2 regions of the Streptomyces sp. NPDC059900 genome follow, and region 2 is predicted to be linked to the other one. Evidence: riboswitches for the same ligand, from Rfam matches in the RefSeq annotation. Region 2 holds a riboswitch; the other holds the start of a gene.

Region 1 (9,333 bases), on a different contig from region 2:
TCGATGTCGTAGTCGCCTTCCATCAGGCGCTTGTCGTTCTCTTCGAGGTTCGCCGAGATGGTGACCGTGATCTTGTCCGGCAGGGCGGGACGGACCGGGTCGGACGACTTCTTCCAGTTCTTGTTGCGGACGAGCGTGATGCTCTTGCCCGCGCTGTAGTTCTGGAACTTGTACGGGCCGGAGGAGAACGGGCGCTGGGTGTACTTGGCGCCGGTGTCCTCGGACTGCTTCACCGGGGTGCCCGACGGCATCGCGAGCATCTGCTCGAAGTCGCCGTTCTTCTTGGGCAGCTTGAAGATGATGGTGTTGTCGTCCGGCGTCTCGATCGCCTTCAGACCCAGCTTGTCCTTGGACTTGTCCTCGTAGGGGCCCTTGTACTCGCCCTTGGGGTCGAGCGTGGACTTGAGGTAGCCCGGACCACCGGTGATGACCTTGGTCGCCCAGATGCGCTCGATGCCGTACTTGATGTCCTTGGAGGTCAGCTTCGAGCCGTCCTCCCAGGTGAGGCCGTCACGCAGCTTGTACGTGTAGGTCTTGCCGTCGTCGCTGATCTTCGCCGTGGACTCGGCGAGGTCGGGGACGAGCTTGTTGGAGGCGGCACCCGGCTTGGTGTCGTACGTGATCAGCGTGCGGGTGTAGTACCGCATGAAGTCCCACGTCATGCCGTAGTAGGCGCGCTGCGGGTCGGCCGAGTCCAGGTCCTGCTTGGCGATGAACTTGAGCGTTCCGCCCTTCTTCGCCGACTTGTTCGCGACCTTGCCGATCGCCGCGTTGTAACCGGCGCCCTTGCTGTCGTCGTCGTCGCTGCCGCCGCCGCACGCCGTGGTGGTCACCAGCGCCGCCACGACGAGGGCCGCGCCTGCGGTCAACCGTCGTTTAGAGGAACCTGTGGGCATTTCTCGCATCCTCCGAGATTCGCGGTCCTTGGCGTTTGACTGCCTTAAGAACCATGGGAAGAGCCACCTGACGCTGCGGCAGGGGCAAGCCAGTTGAAGCTTTTTACCGAGTTCCCTTGGGGTCCAGGGCGTCGCGCAGCCCGTCACCGAAGAGGTTGAAGGCAAGCACGGTCACGAAGATCGCCAGGCCGGGGAAGACCATGAACATCGGGTCGTGCTCGTACGTCGCGAGCGCGTCCCGGAGCATGCCGCCCCAGGAGGCCGTCGGCGGACGCACACCCGCGCCGAGGAAGCTGAGGGCCGCTTCGGTGAGGATGTTGGTGGGGATCATGAGCGTGGCGTACACGGTGATCGGTGCGACCAGGTTCGGCAGCAACTCCCGGAAGAGAATGTGCCGTTGGCCGCCGCCGAGGCTGCGGGCCGCTTCCACGTACTCGCGTTCGCGCAGGGAGAGGGTCTGTCCGCGGACGATGCGGCCGACGTAGGGCCAGCCGAAGAAGCCGATCACCAGGATCAGTACGGCGATGCGTACGCCGCTGCCGGTCAGGCCGAGCAGGTCGTCGGGCAGGACCGAGACCAGGGAGATCACGAAGAGCAGCTGCGGGAAGGAGAGCAGTACGTCCATGACCCGGCTGATCAGCGCGTCGACCCAGCCGCCGAAGTAGCCGGCGATGATGCCGAAGAAGGTGCCGAGCACCACGGCCACCACCGCGGCGAGGAAGGCCACGAGGAGGGAGATCCGGGCGCCGTAGACGACCCGGCTGAAGATGTCGCGTCCCTTGTTCGGCTCGACGCCGAAGAGGAAGTCCCAACTCATGCCGCCGAACGCGCCCTTGGGCAGGTTCGTGAGGTCTTCCAGCTCTTCCTGATGGAACTCGTTGGGCGGGTGGCCCAGCAGGGAGACGATCAGGGGAGCGAAGACGGCGACAAGGACCAGGACAATCACGGTGATGCCACCGGCCAGGGCGACCTTGTCCCGCTTCAGGCGGTTCCAGGCGATCTGCTTGAGGGACCGCCCCTCGACCTTCTTCACCCCTGCATCAACTGCGGGAGCGACGTCCGCTGTCGGGTCCGCGTCCGCAGGTGTGTCATGCAATGGTGCCGTCATCGTGGCAGGGACCCCTCTCAACCGGTGGTGACCGGCCCGCACTTGCCGCTGTAGCGACGTGATCAGTCCGTCGTACACAGGGGCGAAGCGCCCCACTTGCGGGAGTCTTCATCGGGGTTGCGATCTGTTACCAGCCTTGACGGGGAAAGGATGCTCAACCGTGATGCTGTTCGAGGTGTTCCGTTATCCGGACGCAGGTGAACGAGGGGCGAACACGGGGCAGTTGCGTCGCAAGGTGCCACGGGAGCCCATAGGCCCCCTCCCCCACCAGAACGGACATCCTGGCGGTCAGGGCAGGTATACGAGCCGCGGTGGCCGGTTCAGGACCCTGCCGTGCGGGGGTGCCGAGCGCCTTCAGTACTGCGCGGGGTAGCCGTAGCCGCCCGCGGGGGCCGGGGCGGGCTGGGCCTCGCGGTCGTAGAAGGGCCTGGCGTTGGCGCGCAGCCACAGGGCGACGGGGTCGTACGCGTCGGACATCGCGACCGTCGAGACGGGCAGGCCGTCGGGGACGGCGGCGATCGACTGCTGCATCATCGTGCGTACCCCGTCCACCGAGGACGGCGACGTGTCGTACACATCCAGGCCGATGGCCAGGTACGGCGCGCCGAGCGCGGGCTGCACCCAGGCGCGGCGCAGCGAGCGGACCGCGGGGGTGCGGTGGGCGTTCTGCGTGAGCAGGGCGTAGAACTGGGGGATCTCGATGGCCGGCTCGGTGAGCCTGAGCGGGCCCGCGGGCAGCAGGTCGAGGCCCGACGCGATGCGCCGCAGGTCGAGCCAGGGGATGCCGACGCCGCCGCCGGGGGCGTGCGGGTTGAGCCAGAGGCCGTAGTGGTCGGGGTAGAGGGTGCGGGCGATGTCGAGCCCGCTCACCACCTCGTACGAGCGGTTCCAGCCACTGGCGGAGAGCTCCTGGGCGGAGGTCACGCACGGTGCGTAACCGAGTCCCTCGACCTCCATGTTCCCGTACTGGGCGTCGGGGGATCCGGCCTGACCGTGCCAGAGCAGCATCCAGACCTGGTCGGCGGCGAGGGCCCGCAGGAGCGCCTCGTAGGCGTCGTAACGCCCCGGCGTCACCTGGCGCAGCATGTGCTCGACCTGCCCGGCCGCAGCCGTGCCCGACGCACTCACCCTTAACCGCCCCTTCGCGATGACCCGCTGACCCGCTGACCCGGTGGCCCGCTGACCGGTGACCCGGTGGCCCCGGGTCATGAAACCAGCTTAAGCGGGGATCCTGACACCGACTTGACGTACGGCACCCTCGCACGCGTACCTGCACAAGTCCTTACACATGGCCGTGCTCGTGTCCGGAGATCTGGCCGAAGAAGGGCCTCACCCGCTCGCGCATCCAGTCGCCGACCGGGTCCCTGGCCACGTCGAGCAGCACGAGGTTCACCGCCCAGGGCACCGGCGCGGCGCCGAGCGCACGGCCCACTGCCTCCATCGGCAGCTCGCGCGCGTTGCCCTCCCAGGAGCTCAGTTCGACGCCGACGAACAGCGTCGGCTCCTCCCCTTCGACGCTTGCCAGACAGCGGCGGGCGCTCAGGACGACCCCGGTGGCCTCGAACTCGCGGGCGGCGGCGGACAGGAAGTCCACCGGGTCCTGCTGCCAGTCCGGCTCGAAGAGGCGTACGCGGCCGCCGGTAGCCGGGCCGTCGAGCGGGGTGCGCCCGGCCCGGCAGAGCTCGGCGACGGCCGGCGGCGGCAGCGGGACCCCGACCGTGCCGTCCGGGTTGACCGCGATGCCCAGCTGCGGGGGCAGGCCGCGGGCGAATTCCACGGCGGGTGCCACGGTGCAGCCCATGCGGCCGCCGGTGGCCTGCTGGAACTGCTGCTCGGAGCTGAAGACGGGGACGTAGGCCTGGCCCTCGATCTCCAGCGTGGGCAGATCGAGGGTGCCGCTGTCCGGCGCCCCGCCGTTGGGCAGCGGCACCCAGACGTGGCTGCGGCCGAGCACCTCGACGATGCGGGCGCCCGCGGAGGCGCCCGGCGCCCCCGGCGTGCCCAGGGATGCCGCGAGTACCTCTTCGAGTTCGTTGCCCGGCCATCCCGCGTACGGATGGGGGTGTGCCTGCGCCGGAATGTCCATCTGTCTGTCCAACCCCTGCTCTGTCCCGCTCTGCCTGCGGCATGACCCTAACGCGGCGGGCGGCCCGGCATCCGGAGGGCTGCTCAGTCCCCGAAGCCGATCCCGCGCAGGACGTCCGCCGCCGTGCGGTCGAGCAGGATCGCGGAACCGCAGCCGCGCGGCAGATCGCCCCGCTCGGCGGCGCCGACGAGGCGGGCGATGGTTCTGCGGTGCCGCGCGAAGGCGTACCTCGACACGCCGCGCCCGCGCGAGAGCTGGCCCTCTATGGCGGTGGCGGGCTCCACGTCGAGGAGCAGCAGATGCAGCGTCGTGCCGCGCCGCACGGCTTCCCTGGCCAGCCAGCGGCGCACCCACGCCTGGGTACCGCAGTCGTGCACCACCACGCCCTCGCCGGAGCGCAGGGCGGCGCGGAGGCCCGCGTAGTGCGCGAGGCGGACCAGGGGGCGGTAGACCGCGTACGGCAGCAGGCGCGGCATGCGCCGGGCCCAGCGGTCCCGGGTGTCCTGCGAGTCGATGCGGGGTCCCGCGACGGCTCTGCTCATCAGCGTGGACTTGCCGCTGCCCGGCAGACCGGAGACGACGATCAGGTCACCGGCGCCGAACGTCAGGCGGTGCGGGCTGTGGCCCGTCCGCTGCCGCAGGTCGCGGACGACGGCCGCGGGCAGGGCGCCGCAGCTCTCCCTGGTGGGGGCGGCGGCCTGTTTGGGCAGGGCCACCCCCGTGCTGGTCGCGTAGACGCTCGTCCTGCGCACCGTGATCGGCCTCCCCATAGCGGTCACGTAACTGCTTCCCGCAGCTTCCCCGGCAAGTGTAAAGAGAAGGTAATGCGGCACAAGGGCATTACTCGATCGGCACTGCCCTGTGACAGGGGCGCGTGCAATGATGTGCGCGCAAACTCCATACAGGCCGTTTGAATCCGCGCGGGAGAGTTCCCGGAAACCGTCGAAAGACGCTCCGGGGCGCCGAAGGAGCAAGTCCCTCCCTTGAATCTCTCAGGCCCCGTACCGCGCGGGCGAGGCACATCTGAAAAGCGGGCCGCCCCGGCGGCTCCACCCAAGGTGCAAGTCATGACCTCCTGTACGAGATGTACGGACGGGTCGTGGTGAACCTCTCAGGTTCCGATGACAGATGGGGAGGATCGACCTCGCCCGTCATGCCCTGGGAGTTCCCCCTATGAGTACCGTCCCCCGTCTGACCGCCCTCGATGCCGTGCATCGCGCGCTCGGCGCGACCATGACCGACTTCGCGGGCTGGGACATGCCGCTGCGCTACGGCAGCGAGCGCGACGAGCACGTCGCCGTACGCACCAAGGCCGGTCTCTTCGATCTCTCCCACATGGGCGAGATCACCGTCAGCGGCCCGGAGGCCGTGGACTTCCTGAACTTCTCGCTGGTCGGCAACATCGGCTCCATCGGTGTCGGCCGCGCCCGCTACACGATGATCTGTGCCGAGGACGGCGGGATCCTGGACGACCTGATCGTCTACCGGCTCGGCGAGCCCGACGCCCCCGAGTACATGATCGTCGCCAACGCATCGAACGCCCAGACCGTTCTGAACGAGCTGAGCAATCGCGCCGAGGAGTTCGACGTCGAGGTCCGCGACGACCGCGACGCGTACGCCCTGCTCGCCGTCCAGGGTCCCGAGTCCCCCGGCATCCTGAAGTCAGTCACGGACGCGGATCTGGACGGCCTGAAGTACTACGCGGGCCTGCCCGGCACCGTCGCGGGCGTGCCCGCCCTGATCGCCCGCACCGGCTACACCGGCGAGGACGGCTTCGAGCTGTTCGTCGCCCCCGGTGACGCCGAGAAGCTCTGGAACGCGCTCATGGCGGCCGGCGAGTCCGTCGGCCTGGTCCCGGCCGGGCTCTCCTGCCGCGACACGCTCCGCCTGGAGGCGGGCATGCCGCTGTACGGGCACGAGCTGACCGCCGAGCTGACGCCCTTCGACGCGGGCCTTGGCCGGGTCGTGAAGTTCGAGAAGACCTCGATGTCCGAGAACTTCGTGGGCCGCGCCGCGCTCGCGGCCGCCGCCGAGCGCGCCGAGACCGCTCCCCCGCGCAAGCTGGTGGGCCTTATCGCCGAAGGCCGCCGCATCCCGCGCGCGGGCTTCGCCGTGGTCGCCGACGGCAAGATCATCGGCGAGGTCACCTCCGGCGCGCCGTCCCCGACGCTGGGCAAGCCGATCGCCATCGCGTACGTCGACGCGGCGCACGCGACCCCCGGCACCGAAGGCGTCGGCGTGGACATCCGGGGCACGCACGAGCCGTACGAGGTCGTGGCTCTGCCGTTCTACAAGCGCCAGAAGTGACACTTCCGTCTCTGTGGTAAGCCGGAAGTGACCCCACGCACATCATTCCCGTTCCGCAGCACCCACCCGCGTACAGGAGAATTCAGGTCATGAGCAACCCCCAGCAGCTGCGTTACAGCAAGGAGCACGAGTGGCTCTCGGCCACCGAGGACGGTGTGGCGACGGTCGGTATCACGGAGCACGCCGCCAACGCGCTCGGTGACGTCGTCTACGCCGACCTTCCCGAGGCCGGCGCCGCGGTGACCGCGGGCGAGACGTGCGGCGAGCTCGAGTCGACCAAGTCCGTCAGCGACCTGTACTCGCCGGTCACCGGCGAGGTCGTCGAGTCGAACCAGGACGTCACGGACGACCCGTCGCTCGTCAACTCCGCCCCGTTCGAGGGTGGTTGGCTCTTCAAGGTGCGCGTCTCGGAGGAGCCGAAGGACCTGCTCTCCGCAGACGAGTACACCGAGTTCTCCGGCAGCTGAAGCCCCCCGAAGACCCCTAGGGACCACCTGATGTCGCTTCTCAACACCCCTCTCCACGAGCTGGACCCGGACGTCGCCGCCGCCGTCGACGCCGAGCTCCACCGTCAGCAGTCCACCCTGGAAATGATCGCTTCGGAGAACTTCGCTCCCGTCGCGGTCATGGAGGCCCAGGGCACGGTCCTCACCAACAAGTACGCCGAGGGCTACCCCGGCCGCCGCTACTACGGCGGCTGCGAGCACGTCGACGTGACCGAGCAGATCGCGATCGACCGGCTCAAGGACCTGTTCGGCGCCGAGTACGCCAACGTCCAGCCGCACTCCGGCGCCTCCGCCAACCAGGCCGCCCTCTTCGCCATCGCCAAGCCCGGCGACACGATCCTGGGCCTGGACCTGGCGCACGGCGGCCACCTCACCCACGGCATGCGCCTGAACTTCTCCGGCAAGCAGTTCAACGTGGTCCCGTACCACGTCGACGACGCCGGTCTGGTCGACATGGCCGAGGTCGAGCGCCTGGCCAAGGAGAACAACCCCCAGGTGATCATCGCGGGCTGGTCGGCCTACCCGCGCCACCTGGACTTCGCCGAGTTCCGCCGGATCGCCGACGAGGTCGGCGCGAAGCTGTGGGTCGACATGGCGCACTTCGCCGGTCTCGTCGCCGCGGGTCTGCACCCCAACCCGGTGCCGTTCGCGGACGTGGTCACCTCCACCACGCACAAGACGCTCGGCGGCCCGCGCGGCGGCATCATCCTGGCCCGCGACAAGGAATTCGCGAAGAAGCTGAACTCCGCGGTCTTCCCGGGCTTCCAGGGCGGCCCCCTGGAGCACGTGATCGCGGCCAAGGCCGTCTCCTTCAAGGTCGCGGCCTCCGAGGAGTTCAAGGAGCGCCAGCAGCGCACCCTGGACGGCGCCCGCATCCTGGCCGAGCGCCTGGTGCAGGACGACGCGAAGGCCGTCGGCGTCGACGTCCTGTCCGGCGGCACGGACGTGCACCTGGTCCTGGTGGACCTGCGCAACTCCGAGCTCGACGGGCAGCAGGCCGAGGACCGCCTCCACGAGGTCGGCATCACGGTCAACCGCAACGCGATCCCGAACGACCCGCGCCCCCCGATGGTCACCTCGGGCCTGCGGATCGGTACGCCGGCGCTCGCGACCCGCGGCTTCGACCAGGACGACTTCCGTGAGGTCGCCGACATCATCGCCGAGGCGCTGAAGCCGGGCTTCGACACGGAATCCCTCAAGGCCCGCGTCTCCGCCTTGGCAGCGAAGCACCCGCTGTACCCCAACCTGTAGCAGTTTCGTACGCTTTCTGTCGTACGAATCTTCGGGGCACCGCGCACACTGGAACCGAACAGTGAGTGCGGTGCCCCGGCCCATGCCCCGCCCTTGAACCATCTGCACTACCCCGGCAGACAACGGCGTCTACCAACCACCATTGGAGTTTCTCGTGGCCCTCTCGGTCTTCGACCTGTTCTCGATCGGCATCGGCCCGTCCAGCTCCCACACGGTCGGTCCCATGCGCGCCGCCCGCATCTTCGCGAGCCGCCTCAAGAACGAGGGCCTGATGGCCCACACCGCCTCCATACGGGCCGAGCTCTACGGCTCCCTCGGCGCGACGGGCCACGGCCACGGCACCCCGAAGGCGGTGCTCCTGGGCCTGGAGGGCGAGTCCCCGCGCTCGGTCGACGTCGAGTTCGCAGACGATCGCGTCGAGCAGATCAAGAGCACCGACCGCCTCAGCCTCCTCGGCATGCACGAGATCGACTTCGACTTCGACGAGGACCTGATCCTGCACCGCCGCAAGGCCCTGCCGTACCACGCCAACGGCATGACGATCTTCGCGTACGACCGTGAGGGCGCACTCCTCCTGGAGAAGACGTACTACTCCGTGGGCGGCGGCTTCGTGGTCGACGACGACGCGGTGGCCGGCGAGAACCCGATCGTCCCGGACGACACGGTCCTCAAGCACCCCTTCCGCACCGGCGACGAGCTGCTTCGCCTGGCCCGCGAGACGGGCCTTTCCATCTCCGCGCTGATGCTGGAGAACGAGAAGGCGTGGCGCACCGAGGCGGAGATCCGCGCGGGTCTGCTCGACATCTGGGGCGTCATGCAGTCCTGCGTCTCGCGCGGCATGTCCCGCGAGGGCATCCTGCCGGGCGGCCTCAAGGTCCGCCGCCGCGCCGCGAACTCCGCGCGCCAGCTGCGCGCCGAGGGCGATCCGCTGGCCCGCGCCATGGAGTGGATCACGCTGTACGCGATGGCCGTGAACGAGGAGAACGCCGCGGGCGGCCGCGTCGTGACCGCCCCGACGAACGGCGCCGCGGGCATCATCCCGGCCGTCCTGCACTACTACATGAACTTCGTGGCCCAGGGCTCCTCGCAGGAGGAGAGGGAAGACGGCGTGGTCCGCTTCCTGCTCGCGGCCGGTGCCATCGGCATGCTCTTCAAGGAGAACGCCTCCATCTCCGGCGC
Region 2 (6,040 bases):
AGCCCTGCGCCTGCGGGGCGGGCGCGAAGGGGTGCAGCTGCCCGAACTCGGGCCAGGTGACCGGCTCCATCTCCGTGGTGGCGTTGAGCTTCATGGTGCAGGAGCCCAGCGGGATCATGCCGCGGTCGAGCGCGTAGTCCCGGTCGGACAGCTTGCGCAGGTAGCGCAGCATGGCCGTCTCGGAGCGGTACTGGTGGAAGACGGGGTGCGTGAGGTACTCGTCCTCGCGCAGCAGCCCGGCCGGGAGCGAGTCACCGATCTCCGCGTCGAGCGCCTCGACGTCGGCCTCGACGCCGAACGCGGTCCAGATCGCGGTGAGTTGGTTGCGCGTGGTGGTCTCGTCGCAGGCAAGCGATACGTGGTCGGCGTCGACCTGGTGGATGTTGACGCCGCCCTCGCGGGCCGCGGCGACGAGCTGCTCGGCCCGGCCGGGCACCCGCACGGTCAGGGTGTCGAAGTACGCGCCGTGCACGACCTCGACCCCGCCCGCGGCGAGGCCCGCGGCGAGCAGGGTCGCGTAGCGGTGGGTACGGCGCGCGATGGACTTCAGGCCGTCGGGCCCGTGGTAGACCGCGTACATTCCGGCCATCACGGCGAGCAGCACCTGGGCGGTACAGATGTTGCTGGTGGCCTTCTCGCGCCGGATGTGCTGCTCACGGGTCTGCAGGGCGAGGCGGTAGGCCTTGTTGCCGTCCGCGTCCACGGAGACACCGACGAGCCGCCCGGGCAGGCTGCGGGCGAACTTCTCGCGCACCGCCATGTAGCCGGCGTGCGGTCCGCCGAAGCCCATCGGGACGCCGAAGCGCTGCGTGGTGCCCACCGCGATGTCGGCCCCGAGCTCGCCGGGCGAGGTGAGCAGCGTCAGGGCGAGCAGGTCGGCGGCCACGGAGACTATGGCGCCGAGCTCGTGCGCCTGCTCGATGAGGGGCTTGATGTCCCGTACGGCACCGGAGGCGCCGGGGTACTGGATCAGGACGCCGACGACACCGCGCTCGGCGACCTCGGCGGGGATGCCCTCGCTCAGATCGGCGACCACGACCTCGACGCCGGTCGGCTCCGCGCGGGTCTGGATCACGGCGACGGTCTGCGGCAGCGCGTCGGCGTCGACGAGGAAGACACCGTCCTTGACCTTGCCCATGCGCCGCGACAGGGCCATGGCCTCGGCGGCGGCCGTCCCCTCGTCGAGCAGCGAGGCACCGGAGGTGGGCAGGCCGGTCAGTTCGGCGACGACGGTCTGGAAGTTGAGCAGCGCCTCGAGGCGGCCCTGGGAGATCTCGGGCTGGTACGGCGTGTAAGCGGTGTACCACGCCGGGTTCTCCATGACGTTCCGCAGGATCACCGGCGGCGTGAAGGTCCCGTAGTAGCCGAGCCCGATCATGGAATCAAGAACCTGGTTGCGGTCCGCGAGGGAGCGCAGCTCGGCCAGGACCTCGGCCTCGGTGCGCGCGCCGGGCAGCTTCAGCGCCTCGGCGTTCTTGATCACATCCGGTACGGCGGCGGCGGTCAGCTCGTCGAGCGAGCCGTACCCGACCTGCGCGAGCATCTTGGCCCGTGCTTCCACATCGGGGCCGATGTGCCGCTGCTCGAAGGGAATGCCCTGCTCGAGCTGTGAAAGCGGGATGCGAGGGGTGGCGGTCATTGCGGAGGCCTCCGGGTCTGACGCGACCTGCGAGGGGCACCACGGCACGGGTACCCGGACGGCCTCCCCCTCTGTCATCTCAACCTGAGAGTTTCACCAGGCCGCGCCTCGCCAGAGGCACCGTCCCGGCTTTCACCGTCGGTGAGGAAGGGTTCCGAACGTGCCCGCCCGACGCCCGCCCTGCTTTCCAGAGTGACCTCGTCCGTGCGGTACAGGGGCCTGAGAGATTCCGGGGAGGAGTTGCTCCTTCGGCGCCCCCGGTGTTTCGACCGGAGAGCTCTCCCGCACGGGGTCAGCAGCCATCCGCCAGCCTACCAGCGAGGACCGCGACCCATCCCTCGAGTGGCCGCCTGCCCCGAAGTGCTCTTTCGTAGTGATTACGAACGAACAAGGATGAGTTACGCCCCACTTCGACAAGCCTCGACCAGTTGGAGGGACCGTGCAGACCGATATCGATCCGCGCAACCTGATCGGCCGGAAGGCGTTCGACCTGAACGGGGCCAAGATCGGCACGATCGACGAGGTCTATCTCGACGACGCCACCGGCGCCCCGGAGTGGGCCGCCATACGCACGGGGCTGTTCAGCCGGGACGCGTTCGTGCCCCTGGAGCCCAGCGAGCTCAGGAGCGACGGCACCCTGCGCATCCCCTTCGAACGCTCCCTGATCAAAGACGCCCCGGACTTCGGCGTGGGCCGCCATCTCTCCCCCGAACAGGAACTTCAGCTCTACCACCACTACGGCCTCGACATCACGCCCCCGCAGTCACCGCCTCCGCCGGACCAGGACTTCGGCAAGATCGCGGGCCAGGAGAGCACCTGAGGGCTCCCTGCGAGCCCGCTGCCGGGACATCGCTACACCAGGGGGCGCGACTCGGCCCCGTCCCCGTCCCCGGGCGAGGCCACCAAGGGCAAAGGCTCCGCGGGCTCAAGCGCAGGATCATCGGTCCGAAAGGTCCGCACCCGCCCCGGCACCGAGGACTCCGGCGTCTCGAAGCGCACCGTCACCCGCCCCAGGCCACTGCCCTGCACCCACCCGTGCCCGTACCGGGCATGCCGCACGTCGTGCCCGGCGGCCCACCGCCGCGCCCCGAGCGGCACTTCCCCGGCGGACGGCTCCTCCGCCGCCTCCGTGACCCCTTGCGCAGCCTCCGCGGTCCCCGTGGCCCCCTCCACCGCTTCCCCCGCAGCCCCGGCCCCGTCCTCGCCCTCCCCCGGCTCCAGAGCCTGTGCCCGGGCCTGCGCCTGGGCCTGCGCCTGTGCTTCCGCCTCGGCCTGTGCCTGGGCCTGCGCGAAGAGATCCTCCTGCGTGTAGTCGGCGAGCCCCGTGACCCCCACCCCCAGGAGCCGCACGCCCCCGGTGGTGTCCACGGACTCAAGAAGCCGCGCGGCGGCCTCCCGCACCACCCCGGGGTCGTCCGTGGGCCCGCGCAGCGTCTCGGAGCGCGTCAGGGTCGAGAAGTCGAACCGCCGCACCTTCAGGACGATGGTCCGCCCCGAGTGCCCCGCGGCCCGCAGCCGCTCCACACACCGGTCGGCAAGCCGCGCCACCTCGCCCCTGACGCGCACCCGGTCATGGATGTCCACGTCGTACGTGTCCTCGACGCTGACCGACTTGGATTCCCGCTCCGCCACCACGGGCCGCTCGTCCCGCGCGAGCGCCATCGCGTACAGCGCACTGCCGTGCGACTTCCCCAGGAGCCGTACGAGCTCGTCCTCGCCGGCCTCGGCGATCTCCCCCACCGTCGTGATCCCGCCCCGGCGCAGGTGGTCCCCGGTGGCGGGCCCGACACCGGGCAACGTCCGCACCGGCATCGGCCCGAGCAGGTCCCGCTCGATCCCCGGCACTATCAGCCGCAGCCCGTCCGGCTTGGCCTCCTCCGAGGCGATCTTCGCCAGCATCTTGGACGCGGCGAGCCCGACGGACCCCGCGAGCCCGGTCACCGCCTTGATGTCCGCCCGCAACCGCTCGCCCACCGCGAGCGCCGACGCCTGGTCGTCGGCCACGCCGCCCGCCTCCAGGTCGACGAAGGCCTCGTCCAGGCTGAGCGGCTCCACCAGCGGCGACAGCTCGCGCAGCAGCGTCATCACCTGGTCGCTGATCTCGCGGTAGAGACCGAAGCGCGGCACGAGATAGGCGGCATTGGGCGCCAGGCGCCGCGCCTGCCCCATGGGCATCGCCGAGTGCACCCCGAACCTGCGCGCTTCGTACGACGCCGTCGCCACCACGCCCCGAGGGCCGAGGCCGCCCACCACCACGGCTTTCCCGCGCAGACTCGGCTTCGCGGCCTGCTCGGCAGACGCGTAGAAGGCATCCATGTCGAGATGCAGAATCGTGGGCGCGGTTCTCACACCCCTGATGCTGCCCTACGCCACTGACAACGCCGCCGGGGCGCCACCGCACACCCCGGACCGGCCGCGGCCGTGGGGGCCGCCTCACACCGCCCTGTTGCGCCGCCTCGCGAGCTCATCGGCGGGGTTCTGCCGCAGCAGCGTCTCCCCGGTGTCGATCCGCTCGCCGTGCAGCTGCGAGAGCGCCGCTTCGACGTCCCGCCACACGACACCCACGGCGATGCCGAAGACGCCCTGGCCGCCCTGGAGCAGATCGTGGACCTCGTCGGGCGACGTGCATTCGTAGACCGTCGCGCCGTCGCTCATGAGCGTCAGCCGCTCCAGGTCCGTGAAACCGCCGTCGCGCAGATGCTGCACCGTGGTCCGGATGTTCTGCAGGGACACACCGGTGTCGAGGAACCGCTTCACGATCTTCAGGACGACGACGTCCCGGAAGTTGTAGAGGCGCTGCGTCCCCGATCCGCCCGCGGACCGCACACTGGGCTCGACGAGGCCCGTACGGGCCCAGTAGTCGAGCTGGCGGTAGGTGATGCCGGCGGCCGCGCACGCGGTCGGCCCCCGGTAACCGATCTGTTCCTGTTCGGGCTGTCCGGACGTGGCGTCCCCGCTCCCCTGAACGCTTGCCTGAACCACAATCGGCCTCTGCGGAGAGTGACCGGCCGTGCCGCTGTGAAGCGGGTACGGCCCACCCATCGCCGTACCGTCGCCGCTGCTTCTCACGCCGACCTCCGTCCTTGACCTGCCTTCTCGACGGTAGGCAGTTGCCAGGGGCTCGTCAACGATCGCCACACTCGGCACGCCGAGTGATAATCACCCTAAGAGTGGTTTGCCGTACCGCACCGCCGGGAAAGGCTAGCCGAATGGCCCGCCGAAACCCTGCGGAATCGGCGGACTACTGGCTGTTGGTGCCGAAGTCCTCGGGCGAGATCTGGTCGAGGAACTCGCGGAACTTCTCCACTTCGTCCTCCTGCTCGTCCGGAATGGCGATGCCCGCGTCGTCGAGGACACCGTCACTGCCGTAGATCGGCGTTCCGGTGCGCAGGGCGAGCGCTATGGCGTCGGACGGCCGGGCGCTCACCTCGACTCCGCTGGCGAAGACCAGCTCCGCGTAGAAGACACCTTCCCGGAGGTCCGTGATGCGCACCTCGGTGAGCTCCTGACCCACCGCCTCCAGCACGTCCTTGAACAGGTCGTGGGTCAGCGGCCGTGCGGGCGCCATCCCCTGCTGTGCGAAGGCGATCGCGGTCGCCTCCCCTGGTCCGATCCAGATGGGGAGGTAGCGATCGCCTCCCACTTCACGCAGGAGCACGATCGGTTGGTTGGAGGGCATTTCCACCCGGACACCTACGACGTCGAGCTCGTTCACACAGCAACCCTAGGACGTGCCCGGCCGGTTTGGGTAGTCGGGCACCTCCCGAGTCAGGGCAACCGCACCCCGAGCGCCGTCTGCACCAGTGCAGAATGCAGCTTTCCGGTCAGCCCGGCGAGTTCCTTCGTACGTGCTTCCGCATGGGCTCTGGTCTGCGGGTTACGGTGCCGGCGCAGCGGCGCGACGACCTGGTCGACGAGGCCGGCCTCGCGATCGGCCGCCGATTTCATGGTGCGCAGATGTCTGGGTTCGATACCGAACCGCCCGAGTTCGACGACGAGCGCGGCCACCGTCACGGCTTCCGCGTCATAACCGCCGTCGGGCAGGGGCACGATGAGCCCGTACGTCTCCCAGTCGGCCAGCTGCTCCGCCTCGATCTCCGCGGCGGCAAGCAGCTCGGCACGGCCGACACGGGCCGCGGTGGGCTCCTCGGCGTCACTCACGCCCCAGGCGTCACCCGGCTCGCGTGGTTGCCCCAGAGAGGGCAGTGAGACCCGCTCTCCGCGCTCTAGGGCGTCCAGGTGCTCCCGGATGACCTTGAGCGGCAGATAGTGGTCCCGCTGCATCCTCAGGACGTGACCGAGCCGCTCGACGTCCTCGGGGCTGAACTTGCGGTAGCCGGACGGCGTGCGCTCCGGCTCGATGAGCCCTTCCGACTCCAGGAAGCGGATCTTGGAGATCGT

The links. Region 2 has a riboswitch for glycine ahead of gcvP (aminomethyl-transferring glycine dehydrogenase). Riboswitches for the same ligand answer to the same signal wherever they lie in the genome.
Region 1: linked by a shared signal. The riboswitch ahead of gcvT (glycine cleavage system aminomethyltransferase GcvT) and the one ahead of gcvP (aminomethyl-transferring glycine dehydrogenase) in region 2 are both predicted to bind glycine.

Annotation. Positions count from the first base shown of each region.
Region 1 is NZ_JBNNJZ010000154.1:720-10,052, forward strand. Features, by position in the region: partial or broken gene ACQKIP_RS21045 (ABC transporter substrate-binding protein) at 1-896, opposite strand, end outside; gene ACQKIP_RS21050 (ABC transporter permease) at 1,000-2,004, opposite strand; gene ACQKIP_RS21055 (enhanced serine sensitivity protein SseB C-terminal domain-containing protein) at 2,359-3,132, opposite strand; gene ACQKIP_RS21060 (enhanced serine sensitivity protein SseB) at 3,287-4,090, opposite strand; gene ACQKIP_RS21065 (AAA family ATPase) at 4,174-4,860, opposite strand; glycine riboswitch at 5,002-5,107, shown strand; glycine riboswitch at 5,108-5,228, shown strand; gene gcvT (glycine cleavage system aminomethyltransferase GcvT) at 5,264-6,397, shown strand; gene gcvH (glycine cleavage system protein GcvH) at 6,487-6,864, shown strand; gene glyA (serine hydroxymethyltransferase) at 6,895-8,154, shown strand; gene ACQKIP_RS21085 (L-serine ammonia-lyase) at 8,309-9,333, shown strand, end outside.
Region 2 is NZ_JBNNJZ010000446.1:164-6,203, reverse strand. Features, by position in the region: partial or broken gene gcvP (aminomethyl-transferring glycine dehydrogenase) at 1-1,639, opposite strand, end outside; glycine riboswitch at 1,837-1,934, opposite strand; gene ACQKIP_RS35615 (PRC-barrel domain-containing protein) at 2,079-2,459, shown strand; gene ACQKIP_RS35610 (DNA polymerase IV) at 2,492-3,988, opposite strand; gene ACQKIP_RS35605 (MerR family transcriptional regulator) at 4,073-4,708, opposite strand; gene ACQKIP_RS35600 (bifunctional nuclease family protein) at 4,881-5,354, opposite strand; gene ACQKIP_RS35595 (MerR family transcriptional regulator) at 5,408-6,040, opposite strand, start outside.